4 regions of the Paenibacillus sp. FSL P4-0081 genome follow, and region 4 is predicted to be linked to each of the others. Evidence: predicted binding sites of a transcription regulator. Region 4 holds the regulator's gene; each other region holds the start of a gene.
What was found. Region 4 encodes Rex, which represses fermentation and respiration genes when NADH is low (regulators of the CRP and FNR family bind a similar motif). Its sites were predicted from a motif close to TTGTGAAATATTTCACAA; they were not measured.
Positions count from the first base shown of each region.

Region 1: a site for Rex is predicted at 2,352-2,369, ahead of qoxA (cytochrome aa3 quinol oxidase subunit II). Genes of this name have one in related genera too.
Region 2: a site for Rex is predicted at 2,126-2,143, ahead of pflB (formate C-acetyltransferase). Genes of this name have one in related genera too.
Region 3: a site for Rex is predicted at 2,506-2,523, ahead of P40081_RS14025 (DUF1641 domain-containing protein). Genes of this name have one in related genera too.

Region 1 covers NZ_CP009280.1:1,252,021-1,256,209, reverse strand. The annotation lists gene P40081_RS05380 (MFS transporter) at 1-34, opposite strand, end outside; gene P40081_RS05375 (TetR/AcrR family transcriptional regulator) at 192-809, shown strand; gene P40081_RS05370 (polysaccharide deacetylase family protein) at 975-2,114, opposite strand; gene qoxA (cytochrome aa3 quinol oxidase subunit II) at 2,619-3,635, shown strand; gene qoxB (cytochrome aa3 quinol oxidase subunit I) at 3,679-4,189, shown strand, end outside.
Region 2 covers NZ_CP009280.1:5,510,498-5,514,686, forward strand. The annotation lists gene pflB (formate C-acetyltransferase) at 1-2,037, opposite strand, end outside; gene adhE (bifunctional acetaldehyde-CoA/alcohol dehydrogenase) at 2,299-4,189, opposite strand, start outside.
Region 3 covers NZ_CP009280.1:3,373,192-3,377,380, forward strand. The annotation lists gene P40081_RS14015 (hypothetical protein) at 918-1,541, shown strand; gene P40081_RS14020 (nitroreductase family protein) at 1,660-2,277, opposite strand; gene P40081_RS14025 (DUF1641 domain-containing protein) at 2,603-3,040, shown strand; gene P40081_RS14030 (NAD(P)/FAD-dependent oxidoreductase) at 3,081-4,189, shown strand, end outside.
Region 4 covers NZ_CP009280.1:5,253,260-5,257,448, reverse strand. The annotation lists gene dinG (ATP-dependent DNA helicase DinG) at 1-1,923, shown strand, start outside; gene P40081_RS22535 (redox-sensing transcriptional repressor Rex) at 2,143-2,796, shown strand; gene P40081_RS22530 (amidohydrolase) at 2,783-4,084, shown strand; gene P40081_RS22525 (cell wall elongation regulator TseB-like domain-containing protein) at 4,112-4,189, shown strand, end outside.

The sequences.
Region 1 (4,189 bases), 4.0 Mb from region 4:
TAAAAGATAACGCTCTTCGTGTTCTAACGCCCATCTCCATCACCCTTCAAAATATGAAATAAAGTTCATATTCGCATTATATGAACCAAAGTTCACATTTGTCAATCACAAAAAACGAACCATGGTTCAACTTTTATTGACAGCTTAAAACGGCTCCTCTAGAATTCGTACTATAAGGGGGACCTTAAGACATGGGTGAAATCGAGGACAAAGTTAGAACTCCGCAGCAGGAGCGCAGTATCAGAACCAAGGAAGCCATTATCCGGGCGGCAATGAAGCTATTCTCGGACAAGGGCTTCCATCAGACCAATACCAAGGAAATCGCAGCGGCGGCCGGGGTATCCACAGGCAGCTTCTATTCCTATTTTATTGATAAAAGAGCCGTATTCATCGATGTTCTCCATATGTACGGCGATGACCTTCTGGCCAGGATCGATGCTTCAATGTCAGAGATTAATTTCGAAACGATCGGCCGCTCCGAGCTGATTCTGCATCTGATAGACACCCTTCTGCTCTCGCATAAGGCGTTTATCGGATATCATAAAGATCTGAGCATCATGTACCACAGTGATGAGGTCATCAAGCAGCTGATGGATGCCCAATATGAAACAGGCCGGCTCAGAACGCTTAAGTACCTGCAGATGGGTCAGGATGAATTGAAGACTGAAGACGTTGAGGCAGCTTCCGTAATTGTGTTCGAAGCGGTGAGTGCAATCGTCGATGTCATTTCCTTCTCCCCGCAGCGGATTGCCGTGGACCGGTTGAAGTCGGAGCTGGTCAATATGCTTGTCCAATATCTGTACAAGTAGCGCCTCCGTTACTCTCGTGCTAACACATCTGGCCGCTGATTCAGCCGGCGCGAACCTGCATTGTTGTACTTTATGCAGGATTTCCGGCGATTCGGCGGGCCGCAAAAAAGAGCAAGCGGCCGGAAACCTCCCGCAGCTTGCTCTTTTGCATTCAAATCCTTCTGATTACCGTTTATCCTTCCAGAAATTCACCGGCTCCATATCCTTTGTAATGACCTGGAAGGTGTAGCCATCCTTCTTAAGCGCTTCTAGCAGACGCGGCAGCACCTTGAGGGTGGCCTTCTGATCATGCATCAGAATAACCGGATTGGTCTTCGACTTCTTCAGCGTGTGAACCTGCTCCATTACTGTATTGTAGATCTTGTCACTGTCCTCTTTGTATCTCCAGTCATTCGAATCCACATTCCAGTCCCAGAGATGATAGCCCTGACCCAGCACCTTATCCCGGAAAGACTTGGTGAAATACGGTTTGCTTCCGTAAGGCGGCCGGATTAGCGTTGTAGTAGCACCCGTCAGCTTCTTAAGGACAGCATTATCGCCCGACATCTCCGCCAGTGCCGCAGCCGGGGAAGCATAGAATTTCTCCTTGCGGTGTGTCATGCCATGAAGCCCCAGGCCGTAGTCCTCCTTCACAATCCGCTTCACCTGCGAAGGATATTTGTTCATATTATTTCCCAGCATGAAGAAGGTTGCCTGCACCTCATACTTGCTTAAGATATCCAGCAGCTGGGAAGTCGTCGCCGACGGGCCGTCATCAAAAGTAAGATACACGGTTTGTCCCGGCTTGCCGGGTTCAGCGGATGGCGCAGGAGCCGCAGGCACTGTTTCCTTCGGCTTCAGCTCTGCTGCATACTGGGTGACAAAGGCTTCATCCGTAAGCCCCGCCGAGCCGTCCTTCACCCGGAGTAAATATTTATCCCCCGCAAAGGATATGATATACCCAAGATACCCGCTTACTTTCAGCGGAACCATAAGTTTACCGTCCTGCAAAAAAGTGCTCACAGGCACCACTGTGCCATCTTTGAGCACAGCGCCGGCATCGCCCTGCAAGGTCAGCGAGCCGGAGCCGCCAGACACCAGAACTCCGTCGGTCAGGCCGGTAAGCGTCCATTTTAATTCATCGGCCAGAGCACGCAGCGGGACATAGTAAGTGCCTTTTACAGACACGGCTTCTATACCGCTCAATTTATCGTTGATCCCGAGCTTTAGTACATTAGTCTTACCTTCAGCGTTAGCAGGGATCTGTACAAGACCCGTAATCAGGAATAAAGAGAAGAATAACAGCATTATTTTTTTAATGGGCACAGCAGCAATCTCCAATCTATGTATATTTGTCTATTACTTTATCACACATAGATATAACGTAATTTGAGAGATTGTAACCGCAAGCTAAAATATTGTTACCCTTTTTGCAATGAGAAAATGATTATTCAGCTTTTTTTCTGAAATACGACAATTCGCGTCGAATGCTGTCACAGCAAGCAATATGCGGTTAAATCACATCTTTTTGACCCAAAATAAATGTGACAAAATTAATAACAATTGTGCAATCTTGAACAAAGTTTGAACAACCTTAAAATTAGCTTAAACTGCGCCACTACAGTGATCTTTATCATACCTTTAAGTAGTTGTAACAATTTGATCACACATATTTAACTTGTTCGCCATTTTTAAGGTCTTTTTTTAGCCTAATATACAAAATATGTATTTTGCATTATGGGTAAGTAGTTCTTACTATAGATACAGGTTAAGTAGTAAGACCGTTAATGAACGGCGAATGAAAAGTAGTATTGAAGGAAGGAGTTCTATATGAAAAAAAAGGGACCGTTATACGCTTTGTTTCTAAGCCTGATCCTTCTCCTGCCGGGATGCAGCTCGATCGCTGTTCTGAACCCGAAGGGGCCGTCTGCAAGGACGTTATCGGACACCATCATTCTCTCCATTGTTGTAATGCTTGGTGTTCTGGCAGTTGTCTACATCTTATATATCTTTGTTCTGGTGAAATACCGGGCGAAGAAGAGTAACGAGGGTTACATTCCTGAACACGAGGAGGGCAACAAGGTACTTGAAGCGATCTGGATTATTATCCCGATCATTATCGTCGCCTTCTTGTCAGTTGTAACCGTCAAGACAACTACCGAGGTTGAGAACGTGGCCGCGGATTACAAAGATCAGACACCGCTGGTCATTTACGCTTCATCCTCCAACTGGAAGTGGCATTTCAGCTATCCGGAGGAAGGCATTGAAACGGTTAACTACGTGAATATGCCTGTGCATCGTGCAGTTGAATTCAGAATGTACTCATTCGGCACCATTACCAGCTTATGGATTCCACAGCTTGCCGGACAAAAGTACGCCATGAGCGACATGCTCACCACGCTTCACCTTTCTGCTGATACCGAAGGCTCTTATATCGGAAAGAATGCCAACTTCAGCGGTAAAGGCTTTGCCCACATGGAATTTGAAGCCCTTGTTATGAGCAACAAGGATTATGACGAATGGGTGAATGACGTCAAGGAAACCGCGCCTGAGCTTACAGAAGATGAATTCAAAGGCCTGCTCGCCACGGACTTCCTCGGACGCAAAACCTATTCCTCGACCCATTTGGAGTTCAGTCCTCCCCCTGGAGACCACAGTGAACACATGAGTGGTGACGGAAGTGAGATGGATATGGACAACGGCAGTGAAGAGCATCAGGATAACAAAGAGATCCACCCTTCTCCTGAGCCGTCCAGCGGAACCGAATTTGACAGCGAACCTGATCCGGAAGTCGAACAGCCGCTGCCAAGCTCACCCGTAGATGCCGAGACTCATGATGGCCACTAGCTCTGCAAGAGCTTAACGTAACACACTGAAAGGAGCCACCCTAATGGATTTAGACAAATTTAAGGTTCACGGCGAACCCTTGATATACGGAGCCATGGTCAGCATTGCACTTGCCACCATCGGGATTCTCGTCGGGCTTACCTATTTCAAGAAATGGGGATACCTCTGGCGTGAATGGCTTACTACTGTAGATCACAAAAAAATCGGTGTCATGTATATCCTCGCGGCGCTGCTCATGCTGTTCCGCGGCGGTGTGGACGCGATGATGATGCGTCTGCAGACGGCAGCGCCGGAAATGAAATTCCTCGATGCCCAGCATTACAATGAGGTATTTACCACGCATGGCCTAATCATGATCCTGTTCATGGCCATGCCGTTCATCATCGGTCTGATGAATGTGATCATTCCGCTGCAGATCGGCGCGCGTGACGTCGCGTTCCCGCGGCTTAACGCCGTCAGCTTCTGGCTCTTCTTCATGGGGGCCATGCTGCTGAACATTTCCTTCGTTATCGGCGGATCGCCGGATGCCGGATGGTCAGCCTACTTCCCGCTGG
Region 2 (4,189 bases), 260 kb from region 4:
GGATTCTTCGTCTTTACCCAGAGCCTTAGGAACGATTGAGAATGTGTTGGAGATACCATCCTGTGCATCGGAGTAAGGCAGTTTAGCAACAGAGTTCAGGGAAGCAAGTGCACCCTTCTTGTCGCGTCCGTGCATTGGGTTAGCACCAGGTGCGAACGGTTCGCCTTTTTTACGTCCATCAGGAGTAGTACCAGTCTTCTTACCATAAACAACGTTCGAAGTGATAGTCAATACCGATTGAGTCGGTACAGCATCACGGTAAGTTTTGTTTTTACGGATCATGCTCATGAAGGTTTCAACCAGTTCAACCGCGATGTTGTCAACAGCGTCGTCGTTGTTACCGTAGCAAGGGAATTCACCTTCAGTTTCGAAGTCGATAGCAATACCTTCTTCGTTGCGGATCGGTTTAACCTTAGCGTATTTAATTGCGCTCAGGGAGTCGGCAGCAACGGACAGACCGGCAATACCGCAAGCCATAGTACGCAGAATGTCGCGGTCATGCAGTGCCATTTCGATACGTTCGTAAGAATATTTGTCATGCATGTAGTGAATGATGTTCAGCGTGTTGACATAAGTCTTAGCCAGCCATTCCATCATTGGTTTGAAGCGTTTCATTACTTCGTCGTAATCAAGGTATTCGGAAGTGATCGCCGGATATTCAGGACCTACCTGAGCGCCGGATTTTTCATCCTTACCGCCGTTGATTGCATACAACAGGGCTTTTGCCAGGTTGGCACGGGCACCGAAGAACTGCATTTGTTTACCGATACGCATTGGGGATACGCAGCAGGCAATTGCGTAATCTTCACCCCAGTATGGACGCATTACATCATCGTTCTCATATTGGATCGCACTGGTTTCGATGGAAACCTTAGCACAATATTTTTTGAAGCCTTCAGGCAGCTTTTCGGACCACAGTACGGTCAGGTTCGGCTCTGGTGCAGGACCCAGGTTGTACAGGGTATGCAGGAAACGGAAGCTGTTCTTAGTTACGCGTGTTGTTCCGTCTTCAGCCATACCACCGATGGATTCAGTTACCCAAGTAGGGTCGCCGGAGAACAGATCATTATAGTCAGGCGTACGCAGGAATTTCACGATACGCAGTTTCATTACGAAATGGTCAACGATTTCTTGTGCTTGCTCTTCAGTAAGAGTACCTTCTTCGAAATCACGTTGTACATAGATATCAAGGAAAGAGGATACGCGTCCGAGGGACATTGCCGCACCGTTTTGCTCTTTAACTGCAGCCAGATAACCGAAGTATACCCATTGAGTAGCTTCTTTGAAGTTATTAGCTGGTTTAGAGATATCAAGACCATGAGCAGCAGCCATTTGTTTCAGTTCGCCCAGAGCACGCATTTGCTCGGACAGCTCTTCACGCAGACGAATTACTTCTTCTGTCATGGAATCTACTTCAAGTTCAGTCAATTGTTGTTTCTTGTCTTTAATCAGGAAATCAATACCATACAGGGCAATACGGCGATAGTCGCCGATGATACGTCCGCGGCCATAAGCATCAGGAAGACCTGTAATTACGCCGGATTTACGCACAGCTCTCATGTCTGGTGTATATGCATCAAATACGCCTTGGTTATGCGTTTTGCGGATGTTCGTGAACATGTCAACGATATTTTGCGGAAGCTCGAAGCCATAAGCTTTAGTGGCGTCGATCATCATTTTGATACCGCCGAACGGTTGAATGGAACGTCTGAAAGGAGCATCAGTCTGAACGCCGACAATTTGTTCCTTATCCTTGTCGATGTAGCCTGGATTGTGGGAAGTGATCGTGGAGACAGTATCGAGGGATACATCCCATACTCCGCCTCTTTCTCTTTCTTCCTTGCTAAGCTGGGAGATAATCTTCCACAGTTCAGTGGTGTTGCTGGTAGGACCTACCAGGAATTCTTCATTTCCTTCATAAGGCTTGATGTTCTTGGCAATAAAGTTATTAACGTCAACTTTCTTAGCCCATGTACCCTTAGTAAAACTTCTCCAACCCGACTTAACCTCTTGTACTTCTCTTTCAATCACCGACATGCTAAATCCCTCCATTTATATTTAGTATATTTGTAGAGATCGCGGGCTTGAAGGTTAATCCCGTGTCTCGTGATCCCATAGCTATTGGTTGTTATAAAATTCACAATCGCGGCTTCATAACTGGGATCGTTGTTTATATAAACATTTTAGTTTATTTTCTGAAAAAGGACTGTGACAAATATCACTCTTTCGGTGATATTTGTCACTTCCATCCAGTTCCATATTAACCTTTAACCTTGTTCTTTGCCAGACAATCTTAAATTAGTTGTCGAATCTTCCATAGAATGCGTTGCGGTATACATCAGCAAGTTCAGATACCAGCGGCATTTTTGGATTGGCAGTTGTACATTGGTCTTCAAATGCACGGTCAGCCAGGTAATCTACACGGGATTCGAAGTCCTTAGGATCAAAGCCAAGAGCCGAGAAGGATTCTTCGATACCGAGTTTTTTGTTCATGTCGCGGATTGCATTGATCAAGCTGGTTACGCCTTCTTCGGTTGTGCGTGCTGGCAATCCCAGGATACGGGCAATTTCAGCATACCGTTCGTCAGCTACAAAGTGCGAATATTTAGGGAACGAAGCGAACTTCGTAGGTTTCTTGGCATTGTAACGGATAACATGCGGCATCAGGATGGCATTGGTACGGCCATGTGCTGTGTGATACTGTCCGCCCCATTTGTGCGCCAAGCTGTGGTTGATACCCAGGAATGCATTAGCGAAAGCCATACCTGCCAGAGTCGAAGCGTTGTGCATTTTTTCGCGGGCAAGCTTGTCGCCTTGCAGTGCGGATTTCTCCAGCCACTGGAATACCAGTTGAATGGCTTTGATTGCCAGACCATCGGAATAGTCACTAGCCATTACAGATACATAAGCTTCAATTGCATGTGTCAATACATCCATACCTGTATCGGCAACAGCAGTTTTCGGCAAGCTGTATACAAACTCCGGATCAATAATAGCTACGTCTGGAGTCAGCTCATAATCAGCAAGCGGATACTTAGTATTATTGCCAGTTGTCTTGTCTGTGATAACTGCGAACGAAGTTACTTCAGAACCTGTACCGGAAGTTGTTGGAATCGCAACGAATTTCGCTTTGTTGCCGAGCTTAGGGAATTTGTATACCCGTTTGCGGATATCCATGAACTTCTGTTTCAGGCCGTTGAAGTCTGCATCCGGGTGTTCGTAGAACAACCACATTCCTTTTGCAGCATCCATTGGGGAACCGCCGCCGAGTGCGATGATGCAGTCCGGCTGGAATCTGTTCATCATTGCAGCGCCTTTTTCTACAGTAGTTGTCGATGGATCCGGTTCAACTTCCGAGAACACTTCGATCGCTACCGGAGTCTGGCGTTGACGCAGGTAATGCTCAACTCTTTCCACATAGCCCAGTTTAACCATCATAGGGTCAGTAATAATAGCTACGCGAGTGATATCAGGCATTTTGGCCAGGTACTGTGTGGATCCCTTTTCGAAGTAAATCTTGTCAGGTACTTTAAACCATTGCATATTCACGGTACGACGGTTCACCCTTTTCACGTTGATCAGATTGATTGCAGTCACGTTTTGCGATACAGAGTTGCGTCCATAAGATCCGCAGCCCAGTGTCAATGAAGGGATATTAGTATTGTAAATATCGCCAATTGCGCCGTGTGTGGATGGCGAGTTGACGAGAATACGTCCGGTTTGCAGACGGTTGGAGAACTTCATGATTACTTCTTCGTTGTTCGAGTGGATAGCCGAGCTGTGGCCCATGCCGCCAAATTCAACGATTTCAGCTGCGCGTTCGATACCCTGATCTGCGTTCTTCACTTTGTAGCAAGCCAGAACAGGGCTCAGCTTCTCAGCGGACAACGGATATTTGGTACCTACGCCTTCAAGTTCAGCTACCAGGATCTTCGTGCCGGCAGGAACCTGAATTCCGCACATTTCAGCGATCTTCACAGCGGATTGGCCGACGATAGCCGGGTTAACCGCACATTTTTCTACATTCATTGCGCCGCTTGTCAGCTTGGCAGCTTCTTCTTTGTTTACAAAGTAGCAGCCGTTCGCAATCATTTTCTTCTTCACTTGGTCAAAAATCGCTTCTTCAATGATAACCGCTTGCTCGGAAGCACAGATCATACCATTATCAAATGTTTTGGAAAGGATAATG
Region 3 (4,189 bases), 1.9 Mb from region 4:
AGGTTTATATAATAACCACTATACCCATGTTCTTCTCAGACTCCTTATCCTATCCTTTGTACTCAGCCGGGTAGAAATCGTCCGAGGCGGCAGTCAATTTGCCTATCCTGCCCGTTAAATCTTCTCTAATTCATCCGCTGACCACGATAGGATTGATTGTGGGCTTTTGAGCTTTAAGAAGCTCATACCATTTCGTGTAGGGATGGATTGAAAGCTATAACGCCAGGATCAAAGATATAGTCTCAAGCTCAGGGAGTACAGCTGCTTAAGAGGACTGCCGGAGATTCTGCCCCCGCATGCGTTCTTACCGCAGTGTATGGTTCCTTGAGTTGATACCTGTATTATACCGTGACATGCCGCAGCCGTAAAAAGGCGAATACTTTAAATTTGCGGTTATTTTTCACTGTAAGATCATGTAAGCGCTATTATGCTTCCTTATCCTTAGTTTTTTAGGAGGATTCCGAACACAAGCCCTTATTTCGCCAAAAAGCCTCCTGATCAGGAGGATTCGGACTGAGAATCCTTTATCCTGTTCTTTTAAGCGCTATAACAAGGCGTTTCAGGACATTAACGGAATCTCAGTCCGAATGTCCTGGCAATTCGCCATTTCTTCGCAAATAACGGAATCCCAGTGCTCCTCACGAGCTGATGCGTTCATGAGCCCGTGATGCTCTAGCCAATCTCCAGCCAAGCTCCAGGTGAGGAAAAGTGCAATTGCTAAGCTACTTAGCTCCAGCATGATTTGTCCGCAGGTAGCTTCACAATCTCTAGCTTGATTCACCTGCAGGGCAAATTTGGTGCCCTGGAACAGTGCTGTCTTATAAAATGGACGGCAAAAGCGTTGCCGTTTGCTGTATAATTTACTGATTGTTATGTTGCGGTTCAGCTATCCGGGCACTTGAGGGAGGAAGAAAAGGATGAGTTTGTTTGGAGTGAGGCTTGACGGAACCCGCAGCGGGTTAATCAAGTCTTTTCTGGAGGATAATTATGTATGTGCGGGAGATCCTGTTGTTGGAGATCTGGAGTCCAGCGGGAGAGAGGATATCCGCAGCAGGCTGGCTGCATCCGGAGCTTATCAGGGGCAGGAGCTGGAAGAAGCTCTCAGCAGTTTAGACACGTTCGTCAACGTGATGCAGGACGGGGATTATGTGCTGATTGCGGATGAGGAATGGGTATACCTTGGCGATCTGGGTGATTATTTCTTTGATGCCCGGCAGGAGAGTGTGGAGGGCGGAACTGCGCACCGGCGCGGAGTAACCTGGCTGAAGAGTCTGCCCCGTACAGCTGTGAATTCTGCAGTACAAGCACGGCTTGCTTCGGATCAGGAGGTTACCCGCTATTCAGGGCTGCTGCCTGCAGCAAGAATGGATTTGTGGCTTGCAGATTCTTCGGCTGGCGATATGGAGACTGCTCATTCCCCGGCCCGTGTGGATGAAGCCACAATAGCTGAGGCGCTGGCTGTTCTGAAGGCTGCCCTGCACAGTCCCGATGCGGAGCGGCGGGAACGCGCGGCAGCGGCTATACTGCATTATGCCAAATGAACATCAGACTGAAGCTTTATCTTATAAAATCACAGCAAAAAGGTCTTCCGGTTAAGCTGCCGGAAGACCTTTTTGCTGTCAACTATTAAACAGGGACTTCGCTGGACCGGGTTTATTCTCAGATAAATTCAACGAACTCATTAACCGGCTTGCGGTAGCCGCGCGGTCTAATTTTGTGCTTGTTGTCTTTGCCGATCGTAATCAGCATTACCGGAACGAAGTTGTCGCTGAGCCCGAGGGTAGCTTTCACCGCCTCCGGATCAAAACCGATCATCGGGCAGGTATCCCAGCCCTTGTCTTTGGCAATCAGCATGAACTGCATAGCTGACAAGGAAGCATTGCGGATTGCTTCATCCCGCTGGAAAGCGTCTTTTCCAGTATAAGAATCATTAATAGACTGAATGGTGCGGTCGTAATCCTCTTCGCTCATGGCTCCCAGCATTTTAAGTCCGCTATAGATTTCTGGAGCCTGCTGGTAGGCGTTTTTGTCACCCAGCACGACGATGACAGCCGAGGCGGTGTGGATTTTGTATTGACCGTAAGCACCTTTACGGATTTCTTCCTTCACAGTGTCATCGCTGATGACTTTGTAGTGGGCGTGCTGCAGGTTGAAGGCCGATGGAGCCAGGCGGGCCAGTGAGAACATCTCCTCCAGCTCATTCTGTGGGATTTGCACCCCTTCAACGAAATTCATTGCCGATCTGCGGGACTGTACCAATTCTGAAAAAGCACTCATAAATAATGACCTCCATTGGGATATGTATGTTGGTTAGTAAAAATCAATAGCTGATATTAATAAATAAGCTTACAATAAGTTACTTGCTTAAAATATCACAACTACAAGTGTACGTCAATGATTAAACAACAGTAAATTGTGAATTTTAGTTCAAATAGTCGATAAATTTTGAAAAAGCGAGAAAAGAAGTGATTTTAATCACAAAATAAGGCTATAAAGCCAAAAACATTGTGACATTTATTACAACCGGAATGTTATAATAGTCACATAGTTTCAGTGGATGAATACTTTTAAGCAGCAATGCCATTGTAAAGGAGACTTCAATATGTCAGAAACCATTACCCAAACCCCTTTGGAACAAGAAATACCCGCAGCAGGCCTTCCCCAAGAGGATTTGCTGAATCAGCTTCTGAAGCCGGAAGTTCAGGAATCCCTGATTCTTCTGGTGGAGCAGCTGCCGCAGATTACCCAACTGGTGAATGTATTAACCAAATCGGTCGATTTCGTACAGTCGGTTGCAACGGATGAAGTATTGAAAAATGATACGGTAGGCGCAATCAAGGAGATGGCGGGTCCTGTGGTAGGCTCTGTCAAGAATTTGGCGGCTACGGTTATTGAAGCGAAAGACCGCGCGGATGCAAGCAGTGAAACCATCAGCCTGTTTGGCATGATGAAAATGATCAAGGACCCGCAGGTACAAAACGTGCTCCGTTTCATGAATGCATACCTGCAGGTCAGCGGCGAACGCCAATCCGGTAAGTAATTATTGTTCAATTCTTAATCGTAGGGATGGAGGAAATATGATGTCAAAACACATAGTTATTCTAGGTGCAGGTTACGGCGGCTTATTGAGTGCGCTAACCGTGCGCAAATATATGAGCAAAGCTGAAGCCAGAGTTACAGTGGTTAATCAGTATCCGACACACCAGATCATTACCGAACTACACCGCCTTGCAGCAGGAAGTGCTTCTGAACAGGCGGTTGCCATGCCGCTTGCCAAGCTGTTCGCCGGTAAGGATATCGATCTGAAGATTGCCAAGGTTAATTCGTTCTCGGTGGAGAACAAGCAAATCATCCTCTCGGATGGTGTAATGCTGACTTATGATGCTCTTGTTGTCGGTCTGGGCAGCACGACGGCTTATTTCGGCATTCCGGGACTTGAACAGTACAGCATGGTGCTGAAATCGGCGGCGGATGCACTGCGGATTCACGGACATATTGAAGACCGGATTCGTGAATATGCCAAAAGCGGCAATGCGGCCGATGCAACCATCCTGATCGGCGGGGGCGGCTTGACAGGTGTTGAGCTTGTAGGTGAAATTGCCGATGTACTGCCCAAGCTGACTAAGAAATATGGAGTGAATCCGGCTGAGATCCAGCTGCTGCTCGTAGAAGCCGGCCCGAAGATTCTTCCGGTTCTGCCGGATCATCTGATTGAGCGCGCTACAACCAGCCTCGAGAAACGGGGAGTTCAGTTCCTGACAGGTCTTCCTGTTACTAATGTAGCAGGCAATACCATTGATCTGAAGGACGGCCGCCAGATTGTGGCGAATACCTTCGTCTGGACCGGCGGCGTGCAGGGCAACCCGCTGATCGGTGAGTCCGGGCTTGAAGTGAACCGCGGCCGCGCAACCGTGAATGAGTTCCTGCAATCCACTTCACACCAGAATGTATTTGTAGCCGGTGACAGTGCGGTTGTGTTCGCACCGGACGGCCGTCCGTATCCGCCAACGGCACAAATCGCCTGGCAGATGGGTGAACTGATCGGTTATAACCTTTACGCTTACCTGAATGATAAAGCCTCCGAGACCTTCAGTCCGGTGAATTCCGGGACACTTGCCAGTCTGGGACGCAGAGACGGAGTAGCGATTGTCGGCGGCAATTCCACACCGCTGAAGGGTCTGCCGGCAAC
Region 4 (4,189 bases):
GTCATGGTCAGCACGCATACGATCAACCTCCAGGATCAGCTGCGTGAGCGCGACATCCCTCTTTTGACGAGTGTTGTGCCCTTTCCGTTCAAGGCAGCGATCTTTAAGGGGAGAGGACACTATTTGTGTCTCCGTAAGTTTGAACATAGAATTAATAAAAGGGACTTCACAAGTCCCAGGGAAGAAGCGCTTACGGCCGCGCAGATGATGGTCTGGCTGACCCAGACGGAGACCGGCGATGATGAAGAGCTGAACTTAAGCGGGCGCGGCGGTGATTTCTGGGAGACCGTAGCCAGTGATACCGACTCTTGTCTGGGACGCTCATGCCCTTGGTTCAGGAAATGTTATTATCACCGGGCCAAGCATGAAGCCGGGATTTCCGATGTGGTGGTGACTAACCACTCCAAGTTATTCGCAGATGTTAAGGCCGGGCATCAGCTGCTTCCGGCTTACGAGCATCTCATCATTGATGAGGCGCATCATCTGGAGGACATTGCCGGCAAACATCTCGGAATGCAGATGAAATATTTCACCGTGGCGCATACGCTCACCCGTCTGTACAAGGACAGCCGGAGCGGACAGCTGCCTGCCCTGCGCCAGACCCTGCAGTCGTCCGGCAGTGAGCAGGCTTCGGAATGGAGCGGTGTTATCGACCGGATCTATCCGGATCTGCTTACCGTCAAGGAGTCCTGGGATACACTTAGCGACAAGCTCTTCGGCCTGCTGCCTGAACGCAGCGATGCCGGAGCCGGTGAAGCCGGCCAGCTTGTCGCACGCCTGCAGCCGGGCAAGAAGCCCAAAGAGTGGGAGGAGCTGGCTGCTCTGGAGAATACACTCCATCTCAGCTTGAGTGATATCATCCGCAAGGGTGATAAAATGCTCAGTGAGATGCGTGATACGGACAGCCAGTCCTCTTCGGACAGTCTTGTGACGGATATCGGCGGGTTGTTCAAGGACCTGGCCTCCATCCGGGAGCAGATCCGTTTCTTTATGGGACTGAATGACGAGAATATCGTCTACTGGCTGGAGGGGAGCGGCAATTACCGCGGCAAATCGCTGCAGATGTATGCCGTTCCGGTGGATGTGAGCACCCAGCTCAGGGAGCTGTTCTTCGACAAGAAGAAGAGTATCATCCTGACCTCGGCCACCTTGTCTGTGGATAAGTCATTCCAGTTCATGATAGATAATCTCGGTCTTGGTGAGGCTGCAGAGCAGGGCCGTCTGATGACAGCCCTGCTTCCGTCGCCGTTCAAATACCGTGAGCAGGCACTGCTTGTCATTCCCCGTGATTTCCCGAGTGTCAAGGGAAGCATAGGGGATGCCCGCTTTGTGGATACACTGGTCCATTCTCTGGCAGAAACTGCCGTGGCTACCCGCGGGCGGATGCTGGTGCTCTTCACCTCCTACAAGATGCTGCGCCAGGTCTATGATCCGCTGAAGGAGGCCCTGGCTTCGCAGGATATCGCGGTGCTTGGACAAGGCGTAGAAGGCGGCAGCCGGAGCAAGCTGATCCGGCGGTTCCAGGACAGTACAGCGTCAGTCTTGCTGGGTACGAGCAGCTTCTGGGAAGGTGTAGACATTCCCGGTGAAGCTTTGACCTGTCTGGCCATTGTCAGACTTCCGTTCCAGCCGCCTAATCATCCGCTGGCTGAAGCGAAGTCGGAGCTGCTCCAGGCACAGAAGAAGAATCCGTTCATGAAGCTGTCCGTCCCGCAGGCTGTAATCCGCTTCAAGCAAGGCTTCGGGCGGCTGGTCCGCACCGCGCAGGACCGCGGAATCGTTATTGTATATGATACCAGGGTAATCGAATCTTATTATGGGAAGTATTTCCTGTATTCGCTGCCCGGTCCCAAGATGGAGCATATGCTGACGGATCAGATCGTTCCGCGGATTGCAGAATGGCTTGAAGAAGGCGGGGTTTAATAATCCGTCTCCGGTTGATATTATGTATAAGTAATTATTGTTCTGAAGTCCCGTGCTCCACTGCTGCTGCCCAAACGGGCAGTAGTACCCGGAGCACGGTTCCTATAACCGGCTTATCAAGCAGCATATGCTATAAAACCTAAGTGAATGCTTACGAAGCGAGTTTTGCGAAGTTGAATCAAGCAGCATATGCTATCAAAACTTTTAGGAGGAGAAAACATGAAATCGGATAAAATATCGGAGGCCGTCGTTCGCAGACTCCCAGTGTACCTGCGTTTCCTGAACGATCTCCAAAAACGTGAAATCTCAACAGTTTCTTCTCAGGAGCTGGGACAGAAGCTTGATCTCAACCCCGCCCAGATCCGCAAGGACCTGGCTTATTTTGGTGATTTCGGCAGAAAAGGCATTGGTTATGATGTCTCTTATCTGATTGAGAAGATCAGGCATATTCTCAAGCTGGACCAGCAGATTAATGTAGCTCTGGTAGGTGCAGGTAATCTTGGCCACGCCTTGTCGAATTACAATGCTTACTTGAAGGATACGATGAAGATTACAGCTGTATTTGATGCTTATGAGCCTAAGGTAGGCCAGCAGATCAACTCGTTGACTGTTCAGCCGATGAGTGAGCTGGGGGATACCATCCGTGCACAGGGCATCCGCATCGGGATTATTACCGTTCCGGACAGTGAAGCACAGAACGTTGCTGACATTCTGGTGGATTCGGGCATTGAGGCGATCCTGAATTTTGCGCCTGTAATTCTGAAGACTCCGGCCAATATCCGGATTCATGCCGCCGATTTCACTACGGATCTGCAGAGTCTGGCTTATTATTTGCATGACGGAAAGGACGAAGCTGAAGATGAGCAGCAATAAAACCATTATTAAAAACGGGCGTTTTCTGGTGCCTGGCAGCGATAAGCCGGTGCTGAGCGGTTATATGACCATCGAAAATGATCTGATTACTTACATAGGTGAAGATAAGCCTGTAATTGAAGAGGATGCCGAGGTTATTGACGGCAGCCGGCTGCTGTTCATGCCGGGTCTCGTCAACACCCACGGCCATGCGGCGATGTCACTGCTGCGCGGCTACGGCGATGATATGGTACTGCAGGCTTGGCTGCAGGAAAAAATGTGGCCGATGGAAGAGAAATTCACCGGTGATGATGTGTACTGGGGAACCTCTTTGTCCGTTCTTGAGATGCTGAAGGGCGGCACTACGACCTTCCTCGATATGTATGACCATATGGACCGGGTTGCTGAGGTTACCGAGCAGTCAGGCATCCGTGCTGTACTTATGCGCGGTGTTATTGGCCTTTGTCCGGAAGAGGTGCAGAATCATAAGCTCGCGGAGGCGATTGCTTTTGCCCGGAACTGGCATGGCAAGGCTGACGGCAGAATTACTGCAATGCTCTCGCCGCATGCGCCTTACACCTGTCCTCCGGAGTTTTTCATGAAGTTTGTCCAGGCGGCTCATGATCTTGATCTGCCGATGCACACGCATATGTCCGAAACGCGTCATGAAGTGGAGCAGAATGTGGCCGATTACGGCCTGCGTCCGGTCGCTCATCTGGAGAAGCTGGGAATGTTCACCCGGCCGTCCCTGATCGCCCATGGTGTTCATCTGAACGATGAAGAGATTGAGATTCTGGCCCGCCACAATGTTGGTGTATCCCACAATCCCGGCAGCAATCTGAAGCTGGCCAGCGGAGTAGCCCGTGTTCCTGAGCTTCTTAGAGCAGGAGTTAAGGTCTCCCTGGGTACGGACGGTGCGGCAAGCAACAACAACCTGGATATGTTCGAAGAAATGCGGCTGGCCGCGCTGATCCACAAAGGTGTAAGCGGTGATCCTACAGCAGTACCGGCTCCAGAGGCGCTGCTGATGGCGACCGAATATGGTGCACAGTCTATTTTCCTGAACCAGGTAGGCCGGCTTGCAGCAGGGATGAAAGCCGACTTCATTGCGATTGATATTGATCAGCCGCACTTGCTGCCGCATACCGATCTTTTGTCCCATGCGGTATATTCAGCCAGTGCCAAGGATGTGGAGAATGTCTGGGTGAACGGCAAACAGGTTGTGAAGCACGGACAATGTCTGACACTAGATGAAGAAGCTATCCGCCGCAAAGCGCAGGAAACGTTCGAGGGACTGCTTAAACGGTAATACAGGTTTAAAGGGAAAGGAAGCTGCATGTTGAAGAAGAGGAGAAAATGGCTTCCGCTGGGGATTTCCCTGGTTCTGCTCCTTCTGTTCGGACTAAGCCAGTTT